DNA from 2 places in the Pectobacterium odoriferum genome. Region 2 is predicted to be linked to the other one. Evidence: predicted binding sites of a transcription regulator. Region 2 holds the regulator's gene; the other holds the start of a gene.

What was found. The regulator PhoB, encoded in region 2, activates phosphate uptake and scavenging genes when phosphate is short. The targets are predictions, from matches to a motif close to CTGTCATAAAACTGNCNNAT.
Region 1: pitA (inorganic phosphate transporter PitA) is a predicted target of PhoB. The motif match lies at 4,440-4,459, and genes of this name have one in related genera.

The regions. Positions count from the first base shown of each region.
Region 1 covers NZ_CP034938.1:4,876,179-4,882,093, forward strand. Annotated here, with positions in the region: gene gdhA (NADP-specific glutamate dehydrogenase) at 1-1,057, opposite strand, end outside; gene uspA (universal stress protein UspA) at 1,349-1,786, opposite strand; gene uspB (universal stress protein UspB) at 2,344-2,679, shown strand; gene pitA (inorganic phosphate transporter PitA) at 2,863-4,368, opposite strand; gene EO763_RS22095 (BaiN/RdsA family NAD(P)/FAD-dependent oxidoreductase) at 4,646-5,866, shown strand.
Region 2 covers NZ_CP034938.1:1,326,486-1,332,400, reverse strand. Annotated here, with positions in the region: gene EO763_RS05850 (cobalamin-independent methionine synthase II family protein) at 416-1,522, opposite strand; gene EO763_RS05845 (PstS family phosphate ABC transporter substrate-binding protein) at 1,765-2,703, opposite strand; gene phoR (phosphate regulon sensor histidine kinase PhoR) at 2,719-4,041, opposite strand; gene phoB (phosphate response regulator transcription factor PhoB) at 4,069-4,758, opposite strand; gene sbcD (exonuclease subunit SbcD) at 5,053-5,915, shown strand, end outside.

The sequences.
Region 1 (5,915 bases), 1.4 Mb from region 2:
TCGTGGTTGGCATGTTGGCACCTTCTGCCACAGCTTTCACGCCGTTAGCAATCAGCGTCTGCGCCGCTGGCAGATCCAGTTCATTCTGCGTCGCACACGGCAGCGCGATGTCTACCGGTACTTCCCACGGCGTTTTGCCTGCGAGGTAGGTCAGTTTCGCTTCGCGCGCGTAATCTTCCACGCGGCCATAGCGTTTGTTTTTAATCTCTTCCAGTAGCGCCAGTTTCTCTGGGGTAAACCCGTTCTCATCCACTACCGTGCCGTTGGAATCCGATGCCGTGACCACGCGCGCACCCAATTCCATTGCTTTTTCAATCGCGTACTGCGCCACATTACCGGAGCCGGATACCGCGACACGCATGCCTTCAAAGCCCAGACCGTGGCGTTTCAGCATCGCTTCCGTGAAGTAGATCAGGCCGTAGCCCGTCGCTTCAGGACGGATCAGACTGCCGCCGAACGACAATCCTTTACCGGTGAAGACGCACGCGGTGTTGTTGGTCAACTTCTTCATCATGCCGGTCATGAAGCCGACTTCGCGGCCACCCACGCCGATGTCACCCGCCGGAACGTCCGTATCCGCCCCCAGATGACGATACAGTTCCGTCATCAGCGCCTGACAGAAGCGCATGACTTCACCCTGGCTTTTCCCTTTCGGGTTAAAGTCCGAACCGCCTTTGCCACCGCCCATTGGCAGCGTCGTCAGCGCATTTTTGAACGTCTGCTCGAATCCGAGGAATTTCAGAATCGACAGGTTAACGGACGGGTGGAAACGCATGCCGCCTTTGTACGGGCCGATCGCGGAGCTGAACTGGACACGCCAAGCGCGGTTCACCTGTACCTGACCTTTGTCGTCCGTCCATGCGACGCGGAACTGAATCACGCGTTCCGGTTCTACCAATCGTTCCAGCAGGCTGTAATCCGCATAGTGAGGGTTCTGTTCCAGAAAAGGCCACAGTGTGGAAAGGACTTCATTAACGGCCTGTAGAAATTCAGGCTGATGCGGATCGCGTTGTTGAACAGAATCAAGAAAACTTGCCAGAGATACGATTTGTGCCATGAACAGCTCCTGATTGAACGAATAAGCTCCCGTCTGCTTCTTTATTTTTAGACACGCAGAAGCTTGTGGGATTGGTGAAAATGATGTTGTGTCCTCTGGACTATAACACTGGCGATGGATATTTAAGCAAGCGTTTTCTTTTCAGATAAACGTTAGAATCCAATGAGATAGAAAGGGTTTTTTGGTGCTTTAGGAAGGAAAATTTGACATAAGTTTTTGTTATATAACAAAAGGCACAGCTAAGAAGCCGTGCCTTTCGTCACTGAAAAAAAATGCAAAAAAAGCTAATTTTTATTCGTCTTCCTCATCACGCAGCGGCACGATGAGCATGTCGACATGTACGGTATTAATCAGTTGGCGTGCAGACGACATCAGTTTGCTCCAGAAGTCCTGATGGTGACCGCACAGCACGAGGTCAACATCGTATTTCTTAATCGCATCAACCAGTACCTGCCCTAAATCGCCGCTGCCGCTCAGCGTCTCGCTGATAGGGTAACCTGCGTTCTGGGACAGCTCAGTCAACGCATTCTGGGTTTCTTCAGAGATACGCTGTTGCATATCACCCAGATTGACGTCGATAAGCCCCGTGTAGAGATCGGAGTAGTTCACATCGACGTGGATTAACGACACTTTCGCATTGTACGGTCTTGCCATTGAAACCGCTTTTTCTACTAACACTTTGCTTTCTGGAGAAAGGTCAACAGCAATAAGGATGTGTTTGTAAGCCATAATAAGACTCCTTCCGTAAAGACTAATTAAGGGTTAGCAGATATTTTTCCTGCCAATCTGATACTTAACAGCGGATTATAGGATAGCACTCGTCCGTGCTATCGGACTGTTCAGTCGATCACAACCCGTTTTCAAACCTGTTAATTCTATTGGTAAGTGTAGTAGAAACCGCTCCTTTTCACAGTTAAATCGCGCAGCTTCTCCTTTCGGAAAGGGCATTGTCTTGTCGAAAATCGTCCTTCATCCCGATTGCGCTAGCCTCTCTGGCACAAACAAACATTCTTCTTCTACACTACAAGTAGGGGGCGGTGAGCCTGTCCGCTGCACCCTGGGATGGAAAACGAGAATGGGGCTAGCCGTGATGCCGTTGGCTATCCAAAATGACAATAAAATCGTGCGCAAGCGCGTGGCATAACTATTCGTAGAAAAACGTCGCAGACAAACGTCGTCGATAAGCGTCGCGGATAAATAAACAGTAACGCTTGTCATCGGCGGCAGGTGGACAACGGGAATGTATGGCCATCGAATCTGACGAATAGAACGACCGGGAGGGAAGCATGATTAGTACATTTGCGCTTTTCTGGGCTTTATGTATCGTCTGCATCATTAATATGGCGAGGTACTACTCTTCATTACGTGTGTTACTGCTGATTTTGCGTGATTGTGACCCACTGCTTTACCAATACGTTGACGGAGGTGGCTTCTTTACATCGCACGGCCAGCCAAGTAAACAAATCCGGCTGGTACGCTATATCTACGCGCAACGCTATCTTGATCATCACGACCCTGAGTTTATTCGCCGGTGCGAGCGGGTGCGGGGACAGTTTCTGCTTACAACCGCCCTGTGTGGCCTAATCGTCATCAGTCTGATTGCTATGACGATATGGTATTAAAAACATTGGCACTTACACCATCATTGGTATGAAAACCATGAACGTTGATAAAAAGTAAAAAGGCGATTCCCCACAGAATCGCCTTTTTTTATGACGGACATCCTTGTTCGTCACCCTACGGGCCGTCGCAAGCGACGTTGAAAAACGTTCCCTACGTTTTTTATACGCTATGAATTGCCGTGATTAGATCAGCTTCAACGCCAGCCAGTACAGCGTACCGGACATCAGCATTGAGACAGGCAGCGTTAACACCCAGGCAAGCAGAATACTTCTGATCGTTTTGCCCTGTACGCCCCCACCGTCCGCAATCATCGTCCCGGCAACCGCAGAGGACAATACGTGCGTGGTGGAAACTGGCATACCTGTGTAACTGGCAACGCCAATCGACAGGGCCGCCGTCACCTGCGCTGAAACGCCCTGTGCGTAGGTCATGCCTTTCTTACCAATCTTCTCACCGATGGTCACTGCAACGCGTTTCCAACCCACCATGGTGCCCAGAGACAGCGCCAATGCGACAGCGACGATAATCCAAAGAGGTGCATACTCAACCGTCTGCAGCATGTCTTTACGCAGGTTGCTCAGATAGCGCTTATCTTCGCCCGACGTTTCTGGCAGCTTGATCACCTGATCCATCGTGTCAGAGATACACATCAGCAAACGACGCACTCTGCTGCGATCGTCAGGGTTCAACTGATCGTAACTTTTCAGGTTATTCAGCAGGCCCTGTGTACGGTCAATCGCAATCATCACGCGTGAGCTGTCACAGTGGAACTCTTTCTGACCGTTGCCGGGAATCGTGCTTTCTGGCGGAGAAATCACTGGCGGAGACAGGTCGATAACGTGCGTCAGCGCGTCGCCGTGCTGCTTGTAGTATTCCTGCAAATTGACAACGGCATCACGGGTACGGCTAATGTCATAGCCAGACGCGTTCATGTTGACAATAAACCCGGCTGGCGCGACGCCAATCAGCACCAGCATAATCAAGCCGATACCTTTCTGACCGTCGTTTGCACCGTGAGAGAAGCTCACGCCAATCGCCGATAAAATCAGCGCGGTACGCGTCCAGAACGGCGGCTTACGTTTGCCGTCCTGCTTTTCACGATCGACAGGCGTCAGATGCACGCGCTTACGTTTTTTACTGTCGTTCCAGAACCGACGCAGCACCAGCACCAGCAGACCTGCCACCACCATCCCCACAATCGGCGAGAGCAGCAGGGACAGGAAAATGCTGATCATTTTCGGCACGTTCAACGCATCCACAACGGAAGTATCCGTCAACAGCGCGTTGGTCAAACCAATACCGATAATGGAGCCGATCAGCGTGTGAGAACTAGAGGCAGGAATACCGAAGTACCAGGTACCCAGGTTCCAGATAATGGCAGCCAGCAGCATGGAAAAGACCATTGCCAGACCGTGCGCCGAACTCACGTTCAGCAATAAATCCGTGGGGAGAAGGTGAACAATTGCATAGGCCACGCTCAGGCCGCCCAGCAACACACCAAAGAAATTAAAGACACCCGCCATAACAACGGCAAACTCGGCGCGCATGGCTCGGGTATAAATAACAGTGGCAACGGCATTCGCAGTATCGTGAAAACCGTTGATGGCTTCATACATCAGTACAAACAACAAAGCCAATATCAACATCAGGCCAGTGTAGTAATCCAAACCGGCAAATAAATGTAGCATAAACGTTAGGCCATTTAGTGGTCATGAACGCGGCGCATTATCGGCGACAAGCAGGGGTCGGGAAAAGCGAAATATGACATTTTTTTGACTTAATATATGACGACGATCGGTGGATAAACCATTTAATCAATAAAAATCAAATGATTATATATTTTTACTAATATATGCAAATTGTTACGCTGGTATCGAACAAAAACCAATACTACAATTTGCCGCCCTACGGCTTTTGGCCTGTGGCAATCCAAGAAGATAAAATCACTCATCGGAGAAATGCATTGTGGAACAGTTTGACGCTGTCATCATCGGTGCCGGTGCAGCAGGCATGTTTTGCGCGGCACAGGCAGGACAACGCGGACTGCGTGTTCTACTGCTCGATAACGGCAAGAAAGCTGGCCGAAAGATATTGATGTCCGGCGGCGGACGCTGCAACTTTACCAATATGTATGCAGAACCAGCGGCCTATCTGTCTCACAACCCCCACTTTTGTAAATCGGCACTGGCGCGTTATACCCAGTGGGATTTCATCAGTCTGGTCAACAGCCACCGCATCGCTTATCACGAGAAAACGCTCGGCCAGTTATTCTGCGATGATTCCGCACAGCAAATCGTGGACATGCTGGTAACAGAATGTGAGCGGGCGAACGTCACCCTCCGTTTGCGCAGTGAAGTGACCTCGGTGGAGAAATCAGACGATCGGTTCACCGTCCAGCTAAGCAACGGCACAGCATTCCAAAGTGCATCGTTGGTCGTTGCCTGCGGCGGCCTGTCGATGCCCGGCCTGGGTGCGACGCCGTTTGGCTACCAGCTTGCCGCACAATTCGGTATCAACGTACTCCCAACTCGCGCTGCACTGGTGCCCTTTACGCTGCACAAACCGCTGCTCGAACAGTTGCAAACGCTCTCCGGGGTCTCCGTGCCTACCGTTGTCACCGCAGAAAACGGCGTGACGTTCCGTGAAAACATCCTGTTTACGCACCGTGGGCTATCTGGCCCCGCTATTTTGCAGATTTCCAGCTACTGGCAGGCCGGTGAATTCGTCACCATCAATCTGCTGCCCGACCGCGATCTCACCCAGCTCATTAATGACGAGCGCACCGCTCACCCGAACCAAAGCCTGAAAAACACGCTGGCACAGTGGTTACCTAAACGTCTGGTTGAATGCCTGCAAGCGTTAGGGCAACTGCCGGATGTCACGTTGAAACAGCTCAATAGCGCACAGCAAACGCAGATTGAACAGAGCCTGCAAGAGTGGCGCGTGCAGCCAAACGGTACGGAAGGTTATCGCACAGCCGAAGTGACCATCGGTGGCGTTGACACCCGCACGCTGTCCTCCAAAACTATGGAATCCAGTACGGTACCGGGGTTGTATTTCATCGGTGAAGTGGTCGATGTGACTGGCTGGCTCGGCGGCTATAACTTCCAATGGGCGTGGAGCTCGGCATGGGCGTGCGCACAAGCGCTGCCTTTTTGTTTTGGAAAAATAAGCTTTGTACACTAATTACACTCTATCATGTCAGCATTGGTGGAGTGATGATCTGTCCCTGAAA
Region 2 (5,915 bases):
TACTTGAGTAAGTGATTCGGGTGACTAAACGCAGCCAACGCACATGCAACTTGAAATATGACGAGTATAGAGGAGTTATTTTTTGCACAGCCATATTGGGTGCTAAGTAAAACGTTTATAGCGTAAAAAGACAAGCAGAGATCCAAAAACCAGAGCATCAAGCCTAACTATGCCAAAAAATAAGAATATAAATTGGTTTATCCTGATTTGCATAACACATGATTTGCGCATTTATCGATATTTCATTGCAATAAAACTGACAAAAATCGGTATAAAATGCGTTACTTGATCATAAAAAAAACATATTTCACAAAATCGTCGCGAACGGAAAGCTGGATAACGGCCACAAAAAAGGCCGGATCGTATGATCCAGCCTCTGTATACCTGTTGCAGAGATAGCGCTATCTCATCGGTATCACCACACGCGATTGGCGATATCCACGACAAGTTTCAGCTTATTCCACTGCTGCTCTTCCGTCAGGCTGTTGCCCTCTTCCGTTGAAGCAAAGCCACACTGCGGGCTCAGGCAAATTTGGTTGAGATTGACATATTTTGCCGCTTCCGCGATGCGCGCCTGCACAACTTCAGCCTCTTCCAGTTCACCGTTCTTCGTAGTGATCAGCCCCAGCACTACCTGCTGATGGCCTGGCTTCACAAAACGCAGCGGCTCAAACCCACCCGCTCTCTCGGTATCATATTCCAGAAAGAACGCATCAACCTTCACTTCACCGAACAGAATTTCTGCCACAGGCTCGTACCCGCCTTCAGAAATCCAGGTCGAACGGAAATTACCGCGACAAACATGTAAACCGATAACCAAATCCGCAGGCTTATCGGCCAGCGCTTTGTTCAGCACGTCAGCATAGGTCCGCGCCAACTGTGCAGGATCTTCACCACGTTCACGAATCTGGCGTTTTTGATCGTCAGAGCACAGGTAGGCCCACACGGTGTCATCCAGTTGCAGAAAGCGGCAGCCTGCATCATAAAATGCGTGGATCGCATCGCGCCAGGTTTGCGCGAGATCATCGAAGTAGTCAGCCAAATCGGGGTAAACCGTCGCATCAATCGCTTTTCGTCCACCACGGAAATGCATCACGCTAGGACTTGGAATCGTCATTTTAGCGACCGCATCGCCAGAAATGCTGTTCAGGTAGCGGAAATGATCGAGCATCGGGTGCTGAGGATTAAAGCCGACTTTATCCACGACACGAATCGCATGGGATTTGGTCTGAATACCGTTGAATTGAATACCGTGATCGGCTTCGTAGCGCTCCACACCGTGCAAATCGGCAAAGAAATCGAAGTGCCACCAGGCACGGCGCAGCTCACCATCCGTCACAACCTGCAAGCCCGCTTCACGCTGCTTTTCTACTACACGCAGAATCTCACGATCTTCAATGTTACGCAGCGCAGCATCATCAATCTCGCCGGCCTGATGCTGAAGACGTGCTGCCTTAATCGCTGCCGGACGCAAGAAACTGCCGACGGTATCGGCACGGAAAGGGGATAAGATGTTCGCCATATGTCGCTCCTGACATGTTGCCAGTACTATTCTTCAGGAAAGAAGCGTACTGACAGATAGTTTCAATATGAAATATTTGCCCAGAGGGATAATTACATTTAATTTTATTTAGCCATCTGGACGTCTAAATTTAAAACTATCCTGTCACGTGGCGAATCACAGGGCAATGGAAGAATTTTCACGTTACATGAAGAAAGTTCATCTAGCGTGAAAACATCGCAAATTCGTCGAGGAAAGAGGAATTATTCCGGCAGGCCAATCAGCTGGCGCGCCTGACGACGCGTTTCTTCCGGCAATGGCAAATAGCCATCCTGATTCACCAGCGCTTGCCCCGTTTCAGACAGCACACGCGCTAAAAATGCCGCCGTCAACGCTTCCAGTGGTTGGCTGGGCGCTTTGTTCACGTAGATATAGAGGTAACGGGTGTAGGGATACAAACCGCTGCGGATATTCTCAGTCGAGGGGGAAATGTAGTCGGTGCCTTGTGCAGCTAACGGCAGCATTTTCACGCCGCTGGTACGAAAGCCCACGCTGGCATAGCCGATGGCATCGGTCGACGCAGCAACGGCCTGCACAACGGACGCCGACCCCGGCAATTCATTAACTTGAGGAAGGAAATCGCCACGGCATAGCGCCTTTTGTTTAAAGAACCCATAGGTTCCCGACGCAGAGTTTCGCCCATAGCGCAGTAACGTGCGTTTTTCCCAACTGCCATGCAGGCCGAGATCGCCCCACTGTTTTATCGGCTGGTGGTTACCGCAGCGCTGCGTAATCGAAAAGATGGCGTCCAGTTGCGACAAGTTCAGCCCAGGTAGCGGGTTATCCTGATTGACCAACACAACCAGCGCATCCATTGCCACCGGCACCGCCAGCGGCGGATAGCCATAGTGCAGGACGAATGCCTCAATTTCGCTGGCCTTCATCGCTCTGCTCATCGGCCCAAGCTGCGCGGCTCCCGATGCCAGAGACGTCGGCGCAGAGGACGAACCTGCGGCCTGAATCTGTAAATTCACGTTTGGGTAATGCTGGCTGAAATCCGCCGCCCAAAAGGCCATCAGGTTAGCCAGCGTATCCGACCCCGCGCTGGAGAGGTTACCAGCCAACATCTGGCGAGGCTGTGCGGAGCAAAACGCGCTGAGCAGCAGTAAAAAAGCGCCCGCAATACGAGTAGCGGATGTCATGGATAGCGTTTTCCGTCAGGCTGAAGGTTTCACTGTATTTTCAGCCAGAGAGGCAGGGACAATCAACCGATTCGGCAGCGTAAAGACGAAACGTGAGCCCATCCCATCCTCACTCATGATCTCCAGACGGGAATCATGATGGCTGAGTGCATGCTTAACAATCGCCAGCCCCAGCCCGCTGCCGCCCGTTTGTCGTGAACGCGCCTTATCCACCCGATAAAAACGTTCCGTCAGGCGCGGCAAATGCTCGGCCGCAATTCCCGGCCCGTTATCGCTGACCTGAAATTGTGCGCCCTGTGGAATCTTCTGCCAGCAGACTTCGATACGCGTTCCCGCTGGCGTATGGTTGACCGCGTTATACACCAGATTGGATACCGCACTGCGCAGCTGTTCTTCATTACCAAACACGCGGAGGCTTTCGTTCACACGAAAAACGATCTCATGACGCCCCTGACTCAGCGTCTGCGCTTCACGCTGCAATACGCGCAGCATCAATGGAATATCGACTTTTTCATTCAGATCAATTGCCGTTGCCGCCTCAATACGGGACAAGGTCAGCAGCTGTTTGACCAGCCCGTCCATGCGTCGGGTCTGCTCCTGCATGGTGTTCAGCGCCTTCCCTCGCAGAGCCGCATCCAGCGTTTCTTCCTGCATCATTTCCAGATAGCCCTGCAACACCGTCAGCGGCGTACGCAGTTCATGGCTCACGTTAGCAAAAAAGTTACGCCTGGCGCCTTCAAGCTGGTGCATTTGCGTAATATCACGCACCACCATCAGTAGCTGCCCTTCGGAATACGGCATCACGCGGAATTCAACATGGTGAGAATTATTCAACTGTAGCGTGAGAGGACGGCTAAAATCCTGTCCTTTCATGTAATTCGTGAATTCGGGATAGCGCAATAAGTTGAGGATATTCTGACCGTTATCCTCCGGCCAGCGGAAACTCAGCAGGTGCTGCGCCAGATGATTACACCAGAAGATCGTTCCTTCTTCGGTAATGATCACCACGGCATCGGGCAAGGACTCGGCACCGCTGCGAAACCGTTTGATCAGGAGCGCCAGCTCACGACGTCGGCGTCGGTTACGCAACTGCATCTGATAGAGCCCGTAGAACAGCGGTTCCCAGCTCCAGCGGCCGGGCGGTGGCGTCATGCTGCGGTCGACCCACAGCCAATAAGAGAGTTTTAGCTGGTTATAAAAATTCCAGCACAGTAGGCCTAATACCGCGACCAGCAGAAACCAGGGCAGATAGCCAAAAATCAGCCCCAGCAGTAAGGCAGGCAAACAAAAAAAAGCCAGCTCCAATGCCAGCCTTTTCCATGATAAACGTTCTAGCACGTTAATATTTCTCCGGTTACGATCACCTCAGTAACGCGTTGAAAAACGGTAGCCCGTTCCCCGAACGGTTTGCACCATTTTGTCATGTCCGCTGGTTTCCAGCGCTTTACGCAGGCGACGAATATGGACGTCGACAGTACGATCTTCAACATAAACGTTAGTGCCCCAAACGTGATTCAGCAACTGTTCCCGGCTATAAACACGTTCAGGATGCGTCATAAAGAAATGCAGCAGTTTAAATTCTGTCGGTCCCATGTCCAACGCGTGCTCTTCGGTCGTCACGCGATGAGAGGAAGGATCGAGGCTCAGGCCACGCATTTCAATCACTTCTTCCACCGCCATCGGTGAAATTCGGCGCATCACGGCTTTGATACGCGCCACCAATTCTTTGGGTGAGAACGGTTTGGTAATGTAATCATCCGCCCCCACTTCAAGCCCGCGCACCCGGTCTTCTTCTTCGCCACGCGCGGTCAACATCATCACCGGAATATCACGCGTCAGCGCCTCACGCTTCATATGCTTGATGAATTGCAGGCCCGATCCTCCTGGCAGCATCCAGTCCAATAACACCAGTTCTGGGAACGGCTCCGACAGTTGCGTTACCGCACTATCATAGTCTTCAGCTTCAACGGGTTGATAGCCATTTTGTTCCAGTACAAAGCAGACCATTTCACGAATTGGTGCTTCATCTTCCACGACTAATATGCGTTTTGCCATTGTTAATCCTGTCGTTAATCATCGTCGCTGTTAGCAGGCGAAAGGCATTATGCGTCAGTTTTATGACAGATTTATGAAAAACACACGGCCCTCTCTGCACGATTGTTACAGCGCGTACATCCTATTTTTCGAGCCGCTTTCCAAACGTCTGATTCCACCGCGACAGCCGCCCCCCTGCTATATATAATCATGGCATTACGATGACAAAGCACTCTGGCGACGACACACCCTTTCACATAATAAATAATGATAACGTCATCCACCGCCACGCGGCATGAATATCGAGAGAACACGATGCGCATTATCCACACCGCCGATTGGCATTTAGGACAATATTTTTATACCAAAAGCCGCGCTGTTGAGCATCAGGCTTTTCTAAACTGGCTTATCGTTCAGGTGGAACAACATCAGGTCGATGCCATTATCGTTGCTGGCGATATTTTTGATAACGGCTCGCCCCCCAGCTATGCGCGGGAAATGTATTATAGCTTCGTGGTCGCGCTACAGCGCACAGGCTGCCAGCTCATCGTTCTCGGCGGCAACCACGATTCTGTCGCGATGCTAAACGAATCCCGCGAGCTGCTGGCCTGCCTGAACACACGGGTAATTGCCTGCGCCAGCGACGATCCTGCCCAACAGGTGATCCTGCTGGAAAACCGTCAGCGGCAGCCCGGCGCCCTGCTCTGCGCGATTCCGTTTTTACGTCCGCGCGATGTGTTAACCAGCAAAGCTGGGCAATCCGGGGATGAGAAACAGCTGGCGCTACAGGAAGCGATTACCGCGCACTACCAGCAGTGTTACCAACTGGCTTGCCAAAAGCGCGACAAACTAGGCCTGCCGCTGCCGATTATTGCAACCGGACACCTGACGACAATTGGCTCGACCGCCTCAGAATCCGTGCGCGATATCTATATTGGTACGCTCGATGCTTTCCCGGCTCAGGCTTTTCCTCCTGCGGATTATATCGCGCTAGGCCATATTCACCGCCCGCAGCGCGTGACGCAAAGCGAGCACATTCGCTACAGCGGTTCCCCCATCCCGTTGAGTTTTGATGAACTCAACAGCGAGAAGTCCATCTGTCTGGTGAGTTTTGCACCAGACACGCCAGCACAAGTAAAAACACTGCCTATTCCCGTCACTCAACCGATGCAACTGAT